Regions from separate parts of the Rahnella selenatireducens genome, predicted to be linked through region 1. Evidence: predicted binding sites of a transcription regulator. Region 1 holds the regulator's gene; each other region holds the start of a gene.

Region 1 (7,568 bases):
AGAAGACGCTTCCATCACCAGCTGGCTCGCGTGATGCGCGTTGTCCGCATTGTGTTTTACCGTGGCCGTCAGCTCTTCCATACTGGCTGCCGTTTCTTCCAGTGCGGATGCCTGTTCTTCGGTACGGGAAGACAGATCGTTATTCCCGGCTGAGATTTCTGACGCGCCCTGATAGATGTGGTTGGTGCAATTGCGGATGGTCTGAACGGTATTTTCCAGACTGGACTGCATCACGTTGAGCAGCGGAATCAATTTACCCGCACAGTTTTTGCCGAACTCTTCCAGGTAATGCGTCAGGTCGCCGCTTGCAATCACGGCGAAGTGATCGCGAATTTTATCCAGCGGTTTCACCAGCGCCATCACCAGATAACGGTCGGTCAGCAGCAAAATAAGCAGGCCGAGAGAAAAAGCCGTCAGCAGAATAACTTTGCTGTAATAAGTCAGATGGTTAGATTTGGTCTGCGCTGCTTCAAAATCGACTGCAATCTGCCCGCTGACTTTGGTCATGGACACACCAAAGTTACGGCTCAGGGCAGGAACAGCATCGTTTGAGAGCTGATTATAGGCATCGAAATTTTTGCCGACGGCCGCCGCATACAACGGCGTAACGCCCTGCGTAACCAGACTCTCCCAACTGGAGACCAGTTCCTGAACCGAAGCCTCATCCAGCCCCGGATGCGGAGCCGTTTTGAAACTCGCCAGTGCCTGAGAAAGGCCATCGAGGGATTGCTTTGCCGTATCAAAAATTTCCGGCCCTTTTGACGGATCGGCCTGAAGTTGTGAGACGGCACGGCTTAAGCGTGTCACGGTACGAAAATACTGATCATTTCCTTTGCTGATCAGCGCCATATTGTTGACCAGTTCGGTACTGTTCTTCGTATTTTGTGTCAGCGTATTCAGTGAGGTAACGGTGTAAAGGGAGACACCTGCCCACATGACGCAGAAAATGCCTAAAATCGTTAATAATGCGGCCCTGATGGTGATATTTTTTAAAAACTGCACGATATGCCTCTCTCGAAACAAGGTTGTTTCTGGTCTGAGGATTGACGGGGATGCGGAGAATCAAGACAGGTAGCCAGCAGGCTTTCGCCCCCGGACATGTTTGAACACCTCTCCGGGCATCGATTTCTTTATTATGTTGAGATTCCTCTCGCTTCATCTATCGGCGGGTTGTTCTCAAAATTTAGTATTGTGAGAACATATTTCTTAATTTTGCTTTTGACCTCAATAAGCCTGAGGTTATTCAAAGCACACGAAGGCGATAACACTTAAAAAGATTGGCCGATAAACTTATCCACCAGTTAAGAAGGCGAGCTGAAACATATTCTCCGCCTCGCGAGTTTGCTATCATCTGCGTTATTATTGCCTGCAATGCAGAGCACTTCATTGAGAACAAGAGGTTAGGTAATCTTATGGCCGTAGTAGGTATCTTCTTTGGATCCGATACAGGTAACACCGAAAACATCGCGAAAATGATCCAAAAGCAATTGGGTAAAGATGTTGCAGAGGTGCATGACATTGCGAAGAGCAGCAAAGAGGATCTGGAAAAATTCGATATCTTGCTGATCGGAATTCCAACCTGGTATTACGGTGAAGCGCAGTGTGACTGGGACGACTTTTTCCCGACGCTGGAAGAGATAGATTTCGAAGGTAAGCTGGTCGCGCTGTTTGGCTGTGGCGATCAGGAAGACTATGCCGAATACTTCTGCGATGCGCTGGGTACTGTGCGTGACATCATCGAACCACGCGGCGCGGTGATTGTGGGCCACTGGCCAACTGAAGGCTATCACTTCGAAGCGTCTAAAGGTCTGGCTGATGATAAGCACTTCATCGGACTGGCAATTGACGAAGACCGTCAGCCGGAACTGACCAACGAACGTGTTGATACGTGGGTCAAACAGATCACAGAAGAGCTGAGCCTTTCAGAAATTATTGGCTAAAAACCCTGTTGGCCCTGAGGATTTATTCTACAATTGAAGGGCCAAACTATTACTGAAATTAACAATTTAACCGCTACAAAATTGTAACTTTCAGTGGTATCAAGGTACACTGAGCTCATCTGTTTTCCTATTGATCAAGTCGTTGCATTATCGAATGTGACAGGCATTTTGTGATCTTTATTAACAGGCTACGTTTTTGAGGATCGGCACACGTCTCAAAAGCGAAGAATCCTTAAGCGACAAATTTTTGTGCCGCCGATGCCACAGGCTGCATGCCTCAACTTGATTAGCACATAGTAACAGGACTGAATCCGCATGACTGACAACAACACCGCACTGAAGAAAGCCGGCTTAAAAGTCACGCTTCCGCGCCTCAAAATCCTGGAAGTGCTGCAAGCGCCGGAAGGTCATCACGTTAGTGCGGAAGATCTGTACAAACAACTGATTGATATGGGTGAAGAAATTGGCCTGGCGACGGTTTACCGCGTTCTGAACCAGTTTGATGACGCCGGTATCGTTACCCGTCATAACTTCGAAGGCGGCAAGTCTGTTTTCGAACTGACCCAACAACATCACCATGATCACCTGATCTGCCTGGATTGCGGCCGCGTTATTGAATTTCGTGACGAATATATTGAAGGCCGTCAGCGCGAGATTGCGAAGAAACACGGTATCAAACTGACCAACCACAGTCTGTATCTGTACGGCCACTGTGAGGCGGGCGATTGTCGCGAAGATGAATCTTTGCACAATGATAAACCTGCACAGTAATCTCTACGGTCAGTCCGAATAAATTAACCGCTGAAAGGCGGTTTTTTTGTGCCTGCGATTCAGGCGACGGATAAAAAAACAAACCCCGGCAAGCCGGGGTTTGTTTTTTCTTGCGATAGGTGCGCAGCGTTCGCGCCCGGTTAATTCACCGGTTTTGGCGAATTGTTAGAACGAATTTCCTGCCAGATTTTGCCACAGTCTGCCGCGTAAGCCTGACCATCGCCGGTTTTACGCGCCGTCAGACAACGCTGATAATCCACTACACGCACGGTTTCCAGCTCGGCAAACTGCTTGTGCTCCTGTTCCTGTTTTAGAACATCAAGGATCGTCTGGCACGACGCCACTTTATCCGGCGAGCCTTCTGCTTTAATGATGCAGCTGCTGTACGCCTGACGCAGTTTCGCATTTTCGGTTTGCGTAGCTGTTGGCGCACAACCCGCCAGTAACAGGGAAGTCACAACCATCATCAGTAATTTATTCATCGGTTTAGTATCCTCAGAAAATAGTGAATGGAGCGATAACGATGAATTTCACGTCTTTTTCATCCTGGAAAATGTTGCCGTAACCGCCTCCCCAGCTCGGGATATCCGAGTGGTTGTCATACTGGGTGTAATGAAGTTTGAACAGCGTCCCTTTTGCGCGGCCTTCCTGAATGGTGTAAAGCGCATCAAGGCTCCAGGCGCTTTCTTTGAGACGCTGGCTCTGATCATAGATTGGATTGGTACTCGGTTTGGCATCCCACGCATAAACATAAGAACCGCCCACTGCGAAGCCCGGCAGATCCCATTTCGCCAGGTCGTATAACACACCGGCGTAAACCGCTTTTTCGCCGTTAGCGTTGAAGTCAGAACGGTTGTCCCACCACACATCAAGACGTCCGTTAGAAGAAGAATACGTTGGGGTCATGCGTTGTAAAAAATAACCCTGATTTCCCTCAGCTTTGACCATTGTCCCTTCCAGACGCCAGTTGAACTGACCGGTGGTGTAACCGAAAGTCAATGCCTGCAACCAGGCCAAACCGTCATACAGACTGTTGGGATCGTTCTGGTTGCTGATACGATCTTCCGCGCCATAGAACTGGTAGCTGGTAGTGAGCGGATTGCCCATCAGATCAATTTTGTACGACGCTTTGGCGAAGTATTGATCGACGTAACTTTCTGCCTGACCGAAGGCCGCTTCCAGCACGAGATCATTTTTGAAGTCGTATTTCGCACCCAGCGAGTGTATATAGGAAACACCGGTTTTCTTGTCGTTCTGGCGGAAATCATCCATTTCCAGATGCCACGGCGATTTGTATTCATCCGCCCACATGTAGGAGAAACTCAGTTCGCCCGGATCGCCAAAATCATGTTTATACCCGGCTTCGGCACCGCGATAGGTACCCGGCATAAAGCTCCAGTGCGGGGCGATCAGCGTTTGTCCAGTGGGCTGAATGTAACCGGCATGGCCCCAGAATCCGCCATATTTGAATTTACCGGCCGCTTTGTAGAGGCTGACGCCGCCTTTATCACCGGAGTAGTCTTCGTCATACGCATGGTTTTTAGAGGAGAACGCGATTTCGTTCGGGTGACCGCTGTCGCTGGCTTCGGCTAATTCGATCGCGGTAAATGCGGCGAGATCGATACCGAACATGTCCCAGGCGTAGCCGGAAGAGAAATCAAGGTTCAGGTTGGCGGTCGCGTGTGAAAGGTTGGTGGCATATTTATCGTAATCGGGATTATTCACCGTGACTTTTGTGCCGTCAGGGCGGGTTTCTTCTTTCGTTTTGTTCAAATCTTTGCGGTCGCGTTCGCGCTGCCAGTAATACACACCGCCGGTCAGCGTCGAATCATCAATAAAGCCAGCCGCTCTGGCCTCTTCAGGAAACATCATTCCGCCGCCCAATAAAGTGCCAGCCAGCGTGTACATCACAGGTTTCAGGTAAGCCGATCCCCTGCCCCTGTTAAGGTGCTTGTGCATAGAAATTCCTCATTTTGACTAAAAAACGTGCAAAACCCAAACGGGTATTAAAAGCGGCCGCCAGAGGCGCAACCGTATAAAGCAGGATTAAGAGTATTTTTCGCGACGCGAATTATCAATGGGTAATTAAACCCTGATGGCTGAAGTATGACAAAGTGCACATAAAGATGAAAAAGTGTAACAAACAAGGAATGCGAAGGTTCAAATCAGTGGACTCTGGTAATCAATAACTAAAACAGTTAATTAAGGAAAAAACGTATTAATTTAAACGTTTCAGCACTCTGATATTCGGAAAGAAGAGTCTAAAAAGTAAACATGAAAAATGCATTAATTCGCGATGAAAAAGAAAATTCCGTGAATTTCTGACATAAAAAAACGCAGCCGGAGCTGCGTTTAGCAATCATTCATCGGTGACTTACGCGACGGGTTTAGATTCCCAGGTATCACGCAGGCCAACGGTACGGTTGAAGACCAGATTTTCAACGCTGGAATAACGGCTGTCAGCACAGAAGTAACCTTCACGTTCGAACTGCAGGCTGATTTCAGCCTGTGCAGCCACCAGAGAAGGCTCAACGAAACCGTGCGCGATCACCAGGGATTCCGGGTTGATCGTGGTCAGGAAGTCTTCTGCCTGGCCCGGGTTTGCCACGCTGAACAGACGGTCATACAGACGGAATTCCGCCGGTTTACCTTCAGTAGCGGAAACCCAGTGGATCACACCTTTCACCTTGCGGCCATCGGCAGGATCTTTGCTCAGCGTTTCGATGTCGTATGAGCAGAAGATCGTCGTCACATTACCTTCGGCATCTTTCTCAATGCGTTCCGCTTTGATGACATACGCATTGCGCAGACGAACTTCTTTACCCAGCACCAGACGTTTGTATTGCTTGTTCGCTTCTTCGCGGAAATCAGCCTGATCGATATAAATCTCACGGGTGAACGGCACTTCGCGGGTACCCATCTCCGGTTTGTTCGGATGATTAGGCATTTTCACCATTTGCACATCTTCACCGGTAAAGTTCTCAATGATCACTTTAACCGGATTGATGACGGCCATGGCGCGCGGTGCGTTTTCGTTCAGATCGTCACGGATACAAGATTCCAGCGCCATCATTTCGACGTTGTTGTCCTGTTTCGTCACGCCGATACGGCGGCAGAATTCACGTATGGAAGCAGCGGTGTAGCCACGACGACGCAATCCAGAAACAGTCGGCATACGCGGATCGTCCCAGCCTTCTACGATTTTATCCGTCACCAGCAGGTTCAGCTTACGCTTGGACATGATGGAATATTCGAGATTCAGACGGGAGAACTCGTATTGCCGCGGATGGCAAGGGATGGTGATGTTATCGAGAACCCAGTCGTAAAGACGACGGTTGTCCTGGAATTCCAGCGTGCACAGCGAATGGGTGATCCCTTCCAGCGCATCGGAAATGCAGTGGGTGAAATCATACATCGGGTAGATGCACCATTTTTTGCCAGTCTGATGGTGTTCCGCAAACTTAATACGGTAGATAACCGGATCGCGCATCACGAAGAACGGCGACGCCATATCGATTTTTGCACGCAGACACGCTGCGCCTTCAGCGAATTCACCGTTGCGCATTTTTTCGAACAGCGCGATGTTTTCTTCTACGCTGCGATCGCGGTACGGGCTGTTTTTGCCCGGAGACGTCAGCGAGCCACGGTATTCGCGGATTGCATCCGGAGACAGTTCGTCAACGTAAGCCAGACCTTTGTTGATCAGCTCCAGCGCATAGCCGTGCAGTTGGTCGAAGTAGTCAGAAGAATAGTGAATATCACCACTCCAGCCGAAACCTAACCACTGGACGTCGTGTTTGATCGACTCAACGAATTCGATGTCTTCTTTTGCCGGGTTAGTATCGTCAAAACGCAGGTTGCACTGCCCCTGATAGTCTTGCGCAATACCGAAGTTCAGGCAGATAGACTTCGCATGGCCGATATGCAGATAACCATTAGGCTCGGGCGGGAAACGGGTATGAACGGTATTGTGCTTCCCGGTCGCCAGATCTTCATCAATAATCTGACGGATAAAATTTGTTGGGCGGGCTTCAGCCTCACTCATTGTGCAATTCCTCTACGCAACATTGACTCTACAGATAACCTGTTATGTTCCAACAAGCCACGTCGGGAAACAACCGTTACTTGCATAAAATCGTGGTTATCTGCATACCGCGTGTCCGTAAGCAATAAAAAACGGGAAGAGATTGCTCTCTTCCCGCTAAGACCTAACTCAACTGAATCGGCGTCAGGAAATTATTTACCCTGAATCTCAAACAGTTTGGTCTGACCGGCGACGACTGAACCGCTGGCCAGTGAAATCACACCGGTGTAATCATCGATGTTGCTGACCACAACCGGGCTAATCATTGAGCGCGCGTTAGCGTTCAGGTAAGCCAGATCCAGTTCCAGTACAGGCTGACCGGTAGTGACCGTTGCGCCTTCTTCAACCAGGCGGGTAAAGCCCTGACCGTTGAGTGCAACGGTGTCGATCCCCATGTGCACCACGATTTCAGCACCGGAAGTGGTTTCCAGGCAGAACGCATGGTTGGTGTTGAAGATTTTCACCACGGTACCCGCAGCCGGAGCGACGACTGTTTTATCCGTCGGACGAATCGCGACACCATCGCCTACCGCTTTGCTGGCGAAGGCTTCGTCCGGCACCTGATCCAGCGCCACGATGTCACCCGTGACCGGAGCAACCAGCGTTTCAACCACGGTTTTAACGCTGTTTGGCACCGCTTGTGGAGCCGCCTTCACAACGACGGGCGCTGCTGCGCTGCCTGCCGCAACCGGGCCACGCGCCATCACTTTCTTCATGGCATCTGCCAGAGATTCCGCTTTTGCACCGACGATAACCTGAATGCTTTGTTTGTT
Region 2 (7,568 bases), on a different contig from region 1:
CCGATTGGTGATTTGTACTGACCCCAGATGGAAGCCATCTGTTTTGGTGTCACGTAAGGTGTGTTGCCGTTGTTCTGCGCCGCGTCGCGGATTCGCACTTTATTGTAGGTATAACCCGCCATCACGTTGAAACGCTCGGTGACCTGTTTCTTCGCTTCCAGTTCCAGACCCTGTGAACGGATTTTACCCGCCGGCTCGTAGTAGCTGCCCACAACTACGCGGTTACCCACGTCTTTTTGCGTCAGGTCATACAGCGCCGCGGTGTACATATCGGATGTACCGACCGGCTGGTATTTGATCCCCGCTTCGTATTGCTCACTTTGCATCGGTTTCAGCAGCGTGCCGTCCGGGCCCGGCAGGGCAGACGGCGTCATCGCCTGGCTGTAGCTAACGTACGGAGAAATCCCGCTGTCGAATGCATACAGCAGAGAAGCTCGGCTGCTGAAGTGTTCGTCTTTACGTTCGCTGTTGGAGGTTTGCGCGTAAATACTTTCGTAGCTGCGGCTCGAGGTTTTCAGGGTGTCATAACGGCCGGACAACGTCAGGAACCACTTGTTCCAGCTCATTTCGTCCTGCAGATAAGTTCCCATCTGCTCGTAACGGTTTTTGCCGCGCGAATGGCTGTAGTAATTCAGCGCATCGCCGCCCACACCGGTGTACGGGTTAAGCGTCTCAGCCGTTGCACCGTCGGATTTCACGTCGTTGATGAAGTGAGAATAATCAAAGCCCAGCACCACCTTGTGCGCGACTTCGCCGGTGGCGAAATCAGCTTCCAGCTGGTTATCGATAGCAAACGTATCGAGGGACGATTTCTCACCGGAATAGTAACGGTTCATCAGCGTGCGATCGGCGTTCCAGCCTGCCTGATACACCTGATCCAGTTCGGTATTGGAATGGGTGTAGTTGGTGTTCTGGCGGAATGACCAGACATCGTTAAACGTGTGCTGGAATTCGTAGCTGTAGATTTGCTCCCAGCGTTTGAACTGGTTGCGGGTGCTTTCACCGTCAAAGAAACCACGGCTCAGTTTCTGGCCGTACAGGCTGCCGTCGGCCGGAACTGCGGCGTGATAACCGCCGGACGGATCTTTTTGCAGATACGCGCGCAGCAACAGTGAGGTGTTTTCATCCGGCGTCCACAGCAGTTGCGGGGAGATCGCATAACGTTCTTCGCGCTGATGATCGTACTGGGTGTCGCTGCTGCGGGTCATACCGGTCAGACGGAATGCCAGCGTATCGCTGAGCGCATTGGTGTAATCGAACGCACCGCCTTTGGTGTTTTGCGTCCCGCCGGAAAGCTGGACGTGACCTTCTTCAGCAAATTGCGGACGTTTGGTGGATTCCACCACGACACCGCCGGGAATGCTCTGGCCGTAAAGCGCAGAAGACGGGCCTTTGACCACATCAATACGCTCAAGGAACCACGGATCAACCTGAATGGAGTTGTAAGTTGCGCCGTCGCTCAGAATACGCAGGCCATCAAGGAATGTGTTGTTGACGTCACCGCCGTGGAAACCGCGCAGGGAGATGGTGTCATAACGCGTTGCGCCACCGGCAAAGTTGGTGAAAACGCCCGGCGTATAGTTCAGTGCCGCATTGACGGTCGTGGCGTTCTGGTCAGTCATTTGCTGACGCGTGACCACAGAAACCGCCTGACCGGTGGTGATTAACGGCTGATCCGTTTTGGTCGCGCTTTTACTGGTTTTCGCACTGTAACCCTGCGTCGGAGCATCTGCGGTATCAGCAGGCGCGGCTTTGACAACGACGGTATCTTCGGCTGCAAGAGAAGCTGCCGGAACAGACAGCGCCATAGCGCACAGAAGCACCGAGCGTTTGAGGGGGAAAGCCAACAACATATTCATAGTCCCTATAAATAACCCGATAAATAATCGAGTAATTAATTGATGCGAGTGTATTGATGCGTGTGTATAGACCCAAAAGCCAACAACGTTCCGTACTAAAGCGCCTGTACAGAAAATGACAGGGATTAACAGAAACGAGACGAATGTTAAACTTAATGATAATTGTTATCATTATTATTTTACAAATTCAAGTGAACTTTCTGCAAAAAGTGTGAAGTGGCGACATTTTATCCGCATGAAATGAATGGGTTTTTTGATTGTTTAACGGGCTGAAAGGGGATTTTGCGGACCGGTTTCTGTTACAAATAGCGGCAGATTCAGAGAGGTTTGGGCAAATTTTCGAAAGAACCGTCCACGGCAAAGGCCGGGACGGCAGGGGTTCAGAAAGAATATTACCGCGCCATCCCGAAACCAATCTCAAACAACGGTGACTCGCTGTCGTGCGGCATATCCGACTTCTGTTTCAATACCGCTTCCATAGAAGAAGGCAGCTCGAAAGGCAGTTTTCCGGTATAGGCTTCCGTGCCGGTGAGGCGGGTAAACAGCACGGTATCACTGACGCCAAAATTGCCAAGCACCGCTTTGGCTTTATCGACCACGTTGGTGAGAATTGCCGGGCGATCCAGATAAACCGTCACGATGGTCGGGACGGATTTGCTGGCTTTCACGATGGCCTGATAATCGGCGTTGCTTTCGGTGAACGCCAGTGAACCTTCATGATGGCGTTTGCCGAAGAACCACTGCTGATGCGGCTGTTCATAAGGCGCCTGTGCGCGGATCAGCGCCACATCAGCTTTTTCCGGCGCATCGACAACCGTGAAACCGGCCGCCTGCGCGGCTTTCGGTTCGATGCCGTACAGCCAGATTTTCTTGCCTTTTTTCAGCGGCAAAATCTCATCTTTGTTTTGCAGCAGAACCAGCGAATGGCCTTGCGCCGCATTCGCTTCTTTCTGCCAGCTCTCGCGGCCCACGGTTTGCACCGCTTTCTGTGCATCCACATACGGATTTTCAAACAGGCCGGTCTGGAATTTCTGCACCAGAATACGGGTGACGGATCCGTCCAGGCGTTGCTCTGTCAGTTGTTTTTCATTAACCGCGTTCACCAGCAGTTGCGAATCGGTCACGCCACCAAACTGATCGACACCGGCTTTCACCGCTTTGACGAATCGCTCCTGCGGCGTCAGGTTTTCCACGCCCCACGACATGCCGCCCGGCACCGGTTCTTTTCCTTCCGGCGCGCCGTTCAGGCATTCATCGCTGCAATCATTGGTGATCAGCCAGTCGCTGAGGATCACGCCTTTAAAGCCGTATTGCCCGCGTAAAATATCGTTCAGCAACTGATGGCTGAACCCGGCACCGACCTGTTCCAGCGGTTTGCCTTCGAACATGGCATTTTTAAGGATGGAGTAGGTGGGCATGACGCTGGCGACGTTGGCTTCAAACGCGCCGGTAAACGGATAGATATGTTCTTTCAGATTGTTGCCGGGGAAGACGGCGTTTTTGCCATACACGTTGTGGCTGTCGTAGCCGTTTTCCGCCGCACCGTAGCCGACCCAGTGTTTTACCACCGAAATGACGCTGCCGCTGTTCAGCCCGTCGGCCCCGTTTTGCATGCCTTCGATGTAACCGCGCACCATGTTATGCACGCGCGCCGGATCTTCGCCAAAGGTTCCGCTGATGCGTGCCCAGCGTGGCTCGGTGGCCAGATCGGCCTGCGGTGAAAGGGCTTCGCGGATACCGACTGCCAGGTATTCCTGACGAACAATATCGGCATAACGGCGGGTGACTTTTTCATCATTAATCGCCGCCAGCCCGAGCGTTTCGGGCCATTGCGTAAATTTGCCGGAAGAGGTGCTCGCGCCAATCAGATATTCAAAGGAATTACGCGGATCGCTGCTGATGGTCACCGGGATCCCCAGCCGCGTCCCTTCGGCAATTTGCTGAAGTTTGTTGTTTTCTTCGGCCATAACCGCCGGATCTTCCGCTGAAAGACGGGTGATGAGGCTGTTGACTTTGGCACCGGCGATCATTTTTTTCGCCGCGTCAGTATCGTAATGCGTTCCGGCACCCACCGGGCTGTTGGCCGTCGGGGCAGAGCCGTGCATCATCACGCCTGCTTTTTCTTCCAGCGTCATGCGCCTGACCAGATCTGCCGCTCGCGCTTCGGGCGTCAGTCGCCAGTCTTCATAAGGTTCAAGTTTTCCCGAATGGTTGAGATCTTTGAATTTCAGCCCGTCAACGTTCAGCAACGTCGTTTCACGTTGGCTGAGTTCAGGCTGAGTGTCAGCGGCAAAAACAGACGGGGAGGTCAGCAGCAGGGCAGAAACAGCAAGGCTCAGAGGTTTGATCTTCATTATCATCCTTAATGATTGATATATATAGATACTCAATCTTTAATCAATAACCTATTTATGAGCTGGATATTGCGACCGGGTTCGCAAATAAAAATCCACAGATATCATGGGGCATTGCGCCCCACACAAATTATCAACCCAGCGCCATCCCCAATACCGCGCCGACCGCCAGCACCCACAGCGGGTGGATACGTTTATTCAGGGCCATCAGCGTACACACGGCAATTACACCGGCGAGGGTCATTGTGGTGGCGGATGCCCTGGCGATTAACAATCCGCTCGAGACTACCAGCCCCACGGTGACCGGCACCAGGCCGCGCTGGATCAGCTGCCGCCACGGTCTGTCTTTGTAACGTTTCCAGCCGCCCATGACGATAATTGTCACGATGGAGGACGGGCCGAATTTTGCCAGCGACGAAACCAGTAATCCTGACCACCCCGCGACCTGCCAGCCAATCAGCGGCACGATCATCATATTCGGGCCCGGCGCGGCCTGCGCCAGTGCAAACAGGGCGCTGAATTCCTGCGCGCTCATCCAGTGATGCACATCCACCACCGCGCGCTGCATCTCGGGGAGAATGGTATTTCCGCCGCCAAACGCCAGCAGGGAAAGTTCGGTAAACAACAGGGCGAGTGAGAGTAAAACGGCCATCAGAATTTACTCCGCGCACAGATAAAAATGCTGACCGGTGCCAGAACCAGCATGACCGGTAGCATCGGGATACGGAACGCGGCAATGGCGATGACGCCCGCGGCGACCAGCGCCAGCTGTAGCCATTTTCCCCACAGCGGCGCAAGCATTTTGAGGCCCGTGGAGAGCAGCAATCCCGCCGCCGCCGCGGCCATACCGGCGAACAGATGTTCTACCAGCGGTTCATTTTGATAACGCGCATAGACTAAACCGAGCAGCACAACGCAAATCGTCGGCGCGAGGATCAGCCCGAGAATGGCGGAAAGCGCACCGCGCAGCCCGCGAAATTCCATCCCTAATGCGACCGATAAATTGATGATATTGCCGCCGGGCAAAAACTGGCACAGCCCGAGCAGTTCGGTAAACTGTGCGGCGGTCAGCCAGCGGCGTTTATCCACCAGCATGTGCCGCGCCATCGGCAATACGCCACCAAAACCTGTCAGGCCCAGAACGAAAAAGCCCATGAAAAGTTGCCCGCAATCGGGTGCAGGCGCGGTCTGGTCTTCGGTACTGAGCATGATTTTTTCCTGCGTGTAATCGGCCATCTCGACACTCTCCCTCAAATGTAATTCAAAGCCGCCAGAGGCGTAAATTTCGTTACGGATCATGCACGCTGTCATGACATGATGTCTAATGCCTTTAATAGCGCCAACAGATACCCGGAGGGTATGGCAATGATCGAACTGAAACGGCTTAACGCCTTTGTCACCGTGGTGGAAAGCGGCAGTATTACCCGTGCTGCTGAGTTGTTGTTTATTCAGCAGCCGCCGCTGACGCGCCTGTTGCAGGCGCTGGAGCAGGATTTTGGCGTGCCTTTATTACAGCGTTTACCGCGCGGGGTGATCCCGACCGAAGCCGGTGAGGTGTTGTTGCAGGAAGCGCGCGCGGTGCTGGCGCGGGCGGAGCAACTGAATGCGGCGATGCGTCGTGCGGCACAGGGCGAGCAGGGGCGCATCCGCATTGGGTTCACCAGCTCGGCGGCGCTGCATACGTTTGTCCCCGCGCTGTTGCGTCGTTATCGCGAGATTTATCCGTCCGTCAGCACGCAGCTTGAGGAAAGCGGCAGCGGTGAGTTGCTGGAAGCCGTGGTGGCCGGGCAGCTTGACGTGGCGTTTGTGCGCATGCCGGTCAAAGACATGCCGGAACTGGAGATGGAAAAAGTGCTGGAAGAGCCGATGTGGGTCGCCGTTCCCGCCGGACATCGGCTGGCGGCGCGGGTGTCCGGTCAGCCGCTGAAACTTGAAGAACTGAGCAACGAACCCTTTGTGCTTTACCGACGGCGTGCCGGGCAGGGGTTGTACGATGCGATACTCGCGGCATATGTCCGCGCCGGATTCAGCCCGCATATTGTGCAGGAAGCGCCGCGGCTGACGTCATGCCTAAGTCTTGTCGGTGCGGGTCTGGGCGTTTCGATTGTTCCGGCGTCAATGACGCGGCTCGGCGGCGACGGCGTGGTGTTTTTGCCACTTGATGGCAGCACGCGGCTCAGCGCGCCGTTATATCTCGCACGGCGGGAAGACAGCCATGCATCGTCTATAATAAGTACGTTTTGTCAGCTGGTCAGAAAGCAGCTGGCCGGGGATTAAAGATGTTGCTCGGAGATGTGTTTTTGCGTGGATTCGACGGTGATGCCGTCGGATTCGATGGCGCTGAGCAGGCAATCGAGCAGGCCGGGGAAGCGGGCGTCCAGATCTTCACGGCGCAGAGAAAGTAAATTAGCGCGTCCGTCCGGGCGCTGCCAGATCACGCCGCTGTCACGCAACACGCGCCAGTGGTGGGTTAGCGTCGATTTCGATAAGCCCTGCAACAGGGTGCCGCACGGGTGTTCGCCGCCTTTCGCTAAGGTGCGGATCACCGCCAGACGTAGCGGATTTCCCAGCGCAGTCAGCACATTTTCGAGACGAATCTGCTCGCGTTCGGGGTGGTTGGCTATCATCGGATCATCCTCAGTTTTACCCGTCATACTTCAGGTTGCAGATGCGTTGGCGGCTCTCATTCACCCGAATCACTTACCTGAGTAAGCTCATCGGGATTCTTTCGTTTGTCGCCTTCCTGCAACCCGAATTATTTTGGGTAAATGTGTTAAGCACATTATCGCGGCCGCGCAATATAGCGTATCCGTCTGCTGCTGTACAACGCGACGGCCTCTTACCGATTTCATCAATAGAATAAAATAATTGTACGATTATACACGTACAATTGTAGTATGCTCTTCGCATTAAGAATTTTAGTCTTCACTTTATTTCTTAACTCAACTTTGTGACGGGATGTGAAATCACTCTCCGCCAACTTAGCCATCAACCAGTAAGGACGTTATATGGCTCGCAAAACGCCAATCGAGCGCTACCGCAATATCGGTATCTCAGCACACATCGACGCAGGTAAAACCACCACCACCGAGCGTATTCTTTTCTATACCGGCATGAACCATAAGCTGGGAGAAGTGCATGACGGCGGTGCGACCACAGACTGGATGGCTCAGGAACAGGAACGCGGCATTACCATTACGTCTGCGGCGGTCACCTGTTTCTGGCGCGGGATGGATCACTCGTTCGATGAGCATCGCATTAATATTATCGACACCCCGGGGCACGTGGATTTCACCATTGAAGTGGAACGTTCCATGCGTGTGCTCGACGGTGCGGTAATGGTGTACGACGCCGT
Region 3 (7,568 bases), on a different contig from region 1:
CCGGTTCGCCGACCGGCTGCATAAGCTCAAAGCCGTTTCCTCGATGGCCGAATCTGCCCTGTTGTCGCAAACGCTGACCATTTTTCTCGAGTCCGGCGGCTACGACCACCATCTGCGGACGTTGCGCCGCCGCTATGCCTCGCAGGTTGAGCAGGCGCGTGCGCTGATCGCGCTGCATTTCCCGCAGGGCACCCGCGCGACACAACCGGCGGGCGGTTTCGTCATCTGGGTTGATTTCCCGCCGGAAGTGGACTGCGTCAGGCTGTTCCATCAACTGTTGCAGGATAAAATCTGCATGACGCCGGGCCAGCTTTATTCCCCTAGCGGGCGCTACAGCAACGGACTGCGGTTGTCGTGTTGCTATGTGTTCGACACGCGCTATATTTCGGCGATGATCCGCATCGGCCAGCGTGCCTGCGAGATGTGCGGCTTACCGCCGGGGCTGGCGCAAGTGCAGGAGTGAACTGAAGAATCGCGCACTTTCTGATACACTGAGCGTTATTATCCCTTTTTACAGTTGTGCCCGCTGCGGCATGAACGGATCTGACACCATGAAAGAAATCGAAAAAGCCGAGATTAAGCGCCTCAGCGACATGCTGGATGCCCTTAACCACAAAGATGCGACCATTATTCAGGCTGGTAATGCTGAGCTGATCGCCAAGCACGAAGAAGAGAAAGAAAAACTGGCAGCAGAAATCGCGCGTCTGAAAGAAGTGCGTGTGAAAAAACTCAGCACCGAAGCTCAGAAACTGGAAAAGCTGTTCAGCCGTGAAATCACCAAGAAAGAACAGGCTGATATGGGCACGCTGAAGAAAACCGTACGCGGTATCGTGGTGGTTCACCCGATGACCGCATTGGGCCGCGAAATGGGCCTGAAAGTCGTCACCGGTTTCGCTATAAAAAAATTCTGATTTTATCTCCCTCCCCCTTCGCTGGGGGAGGAGCAAGAAAAATCCCCTTCGCTCGGGAGGAGCTAAAACTATTTCCCATCCGAACCGAACAATCTCCGTCCAAAATCCTCGATCTTGCGCTGAACCAGACGCGTTTGCATCGTTTTGCTCCAGCTGGCAGAAAGCCCGGCCGCCGACATCAGACGGCGATACTGTTCCTCATCAAACGGCATGTTAAAGGCAATCGAAATCGCTTCAGCCACGGACACTTCGCTGTTACGCGTCAGCAACTCCAGCGGGCGATCGCCGCTGACTTTTCCGGTGCCGACCACGCGATAAAGCCAGCCGCAGCGGCCGCTTTGTTGCAACAATGGCGACAGATTTTTGCATCCCAGAAAATGATTGAGCTTATAGCAGGGCGCACGCGGCTGTGTGACCTGAATCAGCGCTTCGCCCCAGCGGAAAATATCACCGATAAACACGTTATCTTCCGTCATGCCGAGCGTCGAAAGATTTTCGCCAAAGGCGGGAGGATGGAAACGCTCTTCTTCTTCGGGAAACTGCTGACGCAGCCAGGCGTAGTGTTCGCGAGGGAAATGGCACAGTGCGCGGTCTGCGCCGCCGTGATAACTCTTTTCTGCCTGCTGATCGCCTTCGAGCCCGGCAGACGTCAGAACGACCGCGCCGTCGATCTGGCGTTTAGCAATCGCACTGGGCGAATAATCCGGGTAGCTTTCGATATTGCCGATATAAACGTCGGGATAATGCATAAGGTCTCCGCGAGGAATCAGTCGTTAACCTCAGCATAACCTGCATTGCCGGTTCGGAGTATCAGGAATCGCCCCGCGCGAAAATCACGCAAGGCGACGAGTGGGAAATCAGAAAGTTTCCCAGTTATCCTGACTGGTTTTGCCCTGCGCTGGCGGCAGAACCGGGCGTCGCAGCGCGCCGGAAGCGGGCGCTTTCAGCATGTTGCCATTGTCGGCCAGACGAAATACCGACACCGCCTGCGTCAGCGTCGCGGCCTGATCTTCCAAAGAGTCAGCCGCTGCCGAAGACTGCTCAACCAGCGCGGCATTCTGCTGGGTGGTGCTGTCCATTTCGACAATCGCCTGCGAAATCTGGCTGATCCCGCGGCTTTGTTCGTCAGAAGCCGACGCGATTTCACCCATAATATCGCGGACGTGCGAGACGGATTTCACGATGTCCTGCATCGTGCGCCCGGTATTTTCCACGAGCTTCGCGCCGGTATTCACACGTTCAACCGATTCGGCAATCAGCCCTTCAATCTCTTTTGCTGCCTGCGCACTGCGCTGTGCCAGCGTGCGGACTTCGGACGCCACCACCGAGAATCCGCGGCCCTGTTCTCCGGCGCGTGCGGCTTCTACGGCGGCGTTCAGCGCCAGAATATTGGTCTGGAACGCAATGCCGTTGATGACGGAGGTGATTTCTGCGATACGTTTAGAACTGCCGGAAATCTGCTGCATCGTATCGACCACTTCGCCAACCTGCTTGCCACCCAATGTGGCCGTGCCCGATGCTTCGCTCGCCAGTTTGCTGGCATGATGGGCGTTATCGGCATTCTGTTTCACTGTGGCGCTCAGTTCTTCCATGCTGGCGGCCGTTTCTTCAACCGCAGCGGCCTGCTGTTCGGTGCGTGAGGACAAATCGGTATTCCCGGCGGCGATTTCCGCTGCTGCGTGCGAAACCTGCGAGACGCCGGAGCGGATTTCATAAATCATCGTGCTGAGATTCTGGCTCATTCCAGCCACCGCGTTCATCAGCATGCCCAGTTCGTCACGGCGCGTAGTGGTGCGTGCGGCAGTCAGATCACCCTGTGCAATCGCTTCGGCGGTTTTCAGCGTATCACGGATCGGCTGCGCAATCTGGCGGGTGATTCGCCACGCAATCAGGATACCGGCCAGCATGACAATCAGCGTAATCACCATCATGATCATCTGCGCATTACTGATATCGTTGTGTGTATTATCCAGTTCGTTTTTGAAGATTTTCGATACCAGCGCGTTCATCTCGGCGGCTTTCACCGACAGAAGTTGTGAGTTTTTCTGCTCATCTTCATAGGCTGGCATGTACGCCACAACGTGGCTTTTGTAAGTTGCCAGCGCGGTCATCAGCGGAGCCAGCGTCGCCTGCTGATTGGGCAGAAGCAGCGCGTTAAGTTTTTTTGCATTGGCCTGCGTATCGTCGATGGCCTGCAACAATGTCGCCTCAGACTCTTTGTTGATGTTGAGCAACAGGCCACGCACGTAATAACGCACGCTGATCAGTTTCTGAATCACTTCTGCAAGGGAAAGACGAATCGACGGGTCGGCATCTTCCACACGCAGCTGATCCTGCAGGCGTTTCACCACGGCTTCCGTTTCGGAAAGATTCCAGCTGGCGCGCACGGCGTCTTTTCTGTCGACGGCCTGTTTGAAGGCGTCCTGCGCTACCTGATACTCACGGATTTTTACCGGTACCTGATTGAGATCGGCCAGGCTGGTCGCATCCCATTCCAGTTTACCTTTCGACTGCGCAATCAGCTGCGACAGTGCATTAATTTTGTCCTGATTTTGCTTGAGATAGGCAGGGTCGTAATTGAGCTGATAAAGCGTACGGCTAAGACGGGCATCATTGAGCAACGCATTCATCTGATTACTAAAATCAACTTTCTCAGCGCGCTGGCTGATGTCATTAAACTTAATCATTCCGGCGGCGGTGATCACCGCGGCGATCAAAAGAACCAACCCGAAGCCGAGACCCAGTTTGGTGCCGACTTTGAGATTACTCATCCACTGCGAAAGACCCGTGCCGTTGCCCATTGCTGTTCTCCGTCAAGCATTCCATGCAATAAAATTTGCGATTTTGTGACGCCTTTGTGAACAATCTATCGTCAGGACTTAAGAGAAACTTTATAGGTGTCGGGGGGTATTTTTGATTAATGAGAGGGCGGTCTAAAAATGGCGGAAAGTGAGGGGACCATTCGCCCTAACACAGTGATCAGGCTTACGTTTTTTGCATAAAAGGCAGGACATAAAAGTCGGAGCATTAAAATCGAGGTATAAAAAAGGCAGGTCGCTGACCTGCCTCTTGCGAAAGCATCGTGCCCGTTAAGGGCGGTAAAGCGAAATTATTTCGCTTCAGCCAGACGTTTTGCTGCTTCGTCCCAGTTTACAACAGCCCAGAAGGCTTTGATGTAATCAGGGCGTTTGTTCTGATATTTCAGGTAGTAAGCGTGTTCCCAAACGTCCAGACCCAGCAGCGGGTAACCGGAAACGCCTGAAACAGCTTCGCCCATCAGCGGGCTGTCCTGGTTTGCAGTAGAAACAACAGCCAGTTTACCGTCTTTCAGAACCAGCCATGCCCAGCCAGAACCGAAACGGGTTGCAGCTGCTTTCTCAAAAGCTTCTTTGAAAGCGTCAACGCTGCCGAAATCGCGTTCGATCGCAGATTTCAGTTCGCCCTGTAAGGTTGTACCGGTTTTCAGGCCTTTCCAGAACAGGCTGTGGTTAGCGTGGCCACCTGCGTTGTTACGCAGTGCAACTTTCTTGTCCGCAGGCACTTTGTCCAGGTTAGCAATCAACTCTTCAACAGACAGCGCAGCCAGTTCTGGCAGGCTTTCCAGCGCGGCGTTAGCGTTGTTAACGTAAGCCTGATGGTGTTTAGAGTGATGGATTTCCATCGTTTCTTTGTCGAAATGCGGTTCGAGTGCGTCGTATGCGTAAGGCAGTGATGGCAGTGAATAACTCATGTTCATCGTCTCCATAGTGTAGGGCGGCACCGTCTTTGTGAGCACCGCGTAATCAGTCGGATCATTATAGTTAATTAAATGATATTGAAAATGATTATCTAAGCCCGACGCTTGGTAAGGCTACGCGTAAGCCCCTGTTATTGAGGGCTTAGAACCAGATAACCGCAAACAATCCTAAATTGTCTAAAGGCACTGAGTGCTTAGAGGGTTACCGCAACCGCTGAGGATGCGTATACACCGTTGCCCGGCCGGGTTTACTGAAACCGACCAGCGTCAGGTTACATTTTTCTGCGACGTCTACCGCAAGCGTGGTGGCGGCGGAGACGGCGAACAGGATTTCGACGCCGCACATCGCGGCTTTCTGCACCATTTCATAGCTGGCGCGGCTTGAAACCAGCGCAGCGCCGGTGTTCCAGTCATTTTGTCGGGCGCGCTGGCCGAGCATTTTATCCAGCGCGACGTGACGGCCGACGTCTTCGCAGCCGCCCGACAGCGTGCCTGCCGGCGTGATCCACGCGGCGGCGTGCGTGCAGCCGGTCAGCTGGCCGATGGGCTGAACGGATTTCAGTTGCTGCAACGCGGCGTCCAGATTCGCCAGATCGAAGGTTTGCGTAAACGGCAACGGCGCAAGCGGGCGAAACAGATCGCCCAGCTGTTCGATGCCGCAAACGCCGCAACCGGTGCGGCCTGCCATCGCGCGGCGGCGTTCTTTCAGCCCGGCAAAGCGGCGGCTCGATAGCTCAATGTTAACTTCGATTCCATTACAGTTTTGTGCGACGTCCATTCCGTAAATGTCGCTGGCGGTTTCGATAATCCCTTCCGAGAGCGAAAAGCCCAGCGCGAAGGCTTCAAAATCTTTTGGCGATGCCATCATCACCACGTGCGAAATCCCGTTGTAGACCAGCGCGACGGGTACTTCTTCAGCAATCCAGTCCTCTTCCGACGCATCCAGACGGGCGCGTTGCATCACCGTTTTTTGGCGCGCTCCGATGATCTGAGTCACTTTTTTGTCATCTTTTTCGCCCAGTTCGTTTACTTGATGGACATCCATTGGCAATAACCTTATAAACAATCCGGCTACATAAGCCGTACAAAAAATATGGGTACTGAACCTTAATTTTATCGCTTCCGCGTCTGACGGGGAAAGCGCCAATTTGAAAAGCAATGTGTTAACAAATGATGGGAAGGAGTCTTTCATGCAAGTCAGCAGAAGACAATTATTCAAAATATGTGCGGGCGGAATGGCCGGTACAACAGCCGCGTTATTAGGGTTCGCTCCGACGCTGGCGATGGCGGAAACCCGCCAATACAAACTGCTCCGTTCGCGTGAAACCCGCAACAACTGCACCTACTGTTCGGTCGGCTGCGGAATGCTGATTTACAGCCAGGGCGATGGTGCAAAAAATGTCACCGAGAATATCTTCCACGTTGAGGGTGACGCCGATCATCCGGTCAGTCGTGGCTCGTTGTGCCCGAAAGGCGCCGGTGTGCTGGATTATATTCACAGCGAAGGCCGTCTGAGATACCCGGAATACCGTGCGCCGGGCTCAGATAAATGGCAGCGCATCACCTGGGACGAGGCGATTTCCCGTATTGCCCGCCTGATGAAAGATGACCGCGACGCCAACTTCGTTGAGAAAAATGAGAACAACGTGACGGTCAACCGCTGGCTGACCACCGGAATGCTCTGTTCGTCCGCAGCAAGTAACGAAACCGGCCTGCTGGATCAGAAATTCACCCGCGCAATGGGTATGGTTGCCATCGACTGTCAGGCGCGCCTGTGCCACGGGCCGACCGTTGCCGCCTTAGCGCCGAGTTTTGGTCGCGGCGCGATGACCAACAACTGGGTGGATATCAAAAACGCCAACGTCATTTTGATTATGGGCGGTAATGCGGCGGAAGCCCATCCGGTCGGATTCAAATGGGTGATCGAAGCCAAAACCAAAAATAACGCCAAAGTCATTGTTGTCGATCCGCGCTTTAACCGCAGCGCCGCCGTAGCCGATATTTACGCGCCAATCCGCGCCGGTTCTGACACCGCCTTCCTGCTCGGCATGATCAACTACCTGATTACGCATAATAAAATCCAGACAGAATACGTCCGGGAATACACCAACGCCAGCCTGCTGGTGCGTGAAGATTATGCCTTTAACGACGGGCTGTTCAGTGGCTTCGATGCCACGAAAAAAGCCTACAACAAAGACAGCTGGCATTATCAGCTCGATGAAAACGGCATCGCGAAACAGGACAAAACGTTACAAGACCCGCGCTGTGTCTGGAATCTGCTGAAAGAGCACGTTTCCCGTTATACGCCGGAAATGGTCGAACGCCTGTGCGGTACGTCGAAAGAAGATTTCCTGCTGATAAGCTCGATTCTGGCGGAAACCTGTGCGCGCGATAAAACCTCCACCATCCTGTACGCACTGGGTTGGACGCACCACACCGGCGGCGCGCAAATCATCCGCTGTGCGGCGATGATTCAGCTGCTGCTCGGTAACATCGGTATGCCCGGCGGCGGCGTCAATGCGCTGCGCGGTCACTCAAATATTCAGGGTTATACCGATCTTGGTTTGCTGTCGCTCAATCTGCCGGGCTACATGCCGCTGCCGTCTGAGAAACAAACCAATATCACCGATTACCTGAAGCAAATTACGCCGGGAACGCTGGTCGAGAATCAGGTTAACTTCTGGAAAAACACGCCGAACTTCTTCGTCAGCATGATGAAAAGTTTCTGGGGCGAACATGCCACGGCGGAGAATGACTGGGGTTATGACTGGTTGCCGAAATGGGACAAAAGCTACGACGTGCTGCAACAGGCCGAGCTGATGACCCAGGGTAAACTCAACGGGTATATCGTGCAGGGCTTCAACCCGCTGGCGGCCTTCCCGGACAAAAATAAATCCTCGCGCGCGCTTTCAAAACTGAAA

The links. The regulator Fur, encoded in region 1, represses iron uptake genes when iron is present. The targets are predictions, from matches to a motif close to ATAATAATGAGAACNACTATCAA.
Region 2: the regulator Fur is predicted to act here: its motif matches at 2,015-2,037, upstream of ACLBVC_RS23850 (TonB-dependent siderophore receptor).
Region 3: the regulator Fur is predicted to act here: its motif matches at 4,720-4,742, upstream of sodA (superoxide dismutase [Mn]).

What each region holds. Positions count from the first base shown of each region.
Region 1 is NZ_JBKEZJ010000001.1:428,220-435,787, forward strand. It holds gene ACLBVC_RS02085 (methyl-accepting chemotaxis protein) at 1-1,002, opposite strand, end outside; gene fldA (flavodoxin FldA) at 1,413-1,940, shown strand; gene fur (ferric iron uptake transcriptional regulator) at 2,256-2,711, shown strand; gene chiQ (ChiQ/YbfN family lipoprotein) at 2,852-3,193, opposite strand; gene chiP (chitoporin ChiP) at 3,207-4,619, opposite strand; gene glnS (glutamine--tRNA ligase) at 5,086-6,756, opposite strand; gene nagE (PTS N-acetyl glucosamine transporter subunit IIABC) at 6,948-7,568, opposite strand, start outside.
Region 2 is NZ_JBKEZJ010000028.1:6,597-14,164, reverse strand. It holds gene ACLBVC_RS23850 (TonB-dependent siderophore receptor) at 1-1,853, opposite strand, end outside; gene ACLBVC_RS23845 (glycoside hydrolase family 3 protein) at 2,252-4,213, opposite strand; gene ACLBVC_RS23840 (chromate transporter) at 4,347-4,865, opposite strand; gene ACLBVC_RS23835 (chromate transporter) at 4,865-5,449, opposite strand; gene ACLBVC_RS23830 (LysR family transcriptional regulator) at 5,573-6,490, shown strand; gene ACLBVC_RS23825 (ArsR/SmtB family transcription factor) at 6,487-6,840, opposite strand; gene fusA (elongation factor G) at 7,222-7,568, shown strand, end outside.
Region 3 is NZ_JBKEZJ010000006.1:66,478-74,045, forward strand. It holds gene ACLBVC_RS11770 (aminotransferase-like domain-containing protein) at 1-463, shown strand, start outside; gene ACLBVC_RS11775 (YibL family ribosome-associated protein) at 552-911, shown strand; gene yiiM (6-hydroxyaminopurine reductase) at 980-1,660, opposite strand; gene ACLBVC_RS11785 (methyl-accepting chemotaxis protein) at 1,769-3,712, opposite strand; gene sodA (superoxide dismutase [Mn]) at 4,021-4,641, opposite strand; gene fdhD (formate dehydrogenase accessory sulfurtransferase FdhD) at 4,850-5,692, opposite strand; gene fdnG (formate dehydrogenase-N subunit alpha) at 5,838-7,568, shown strand, end outside.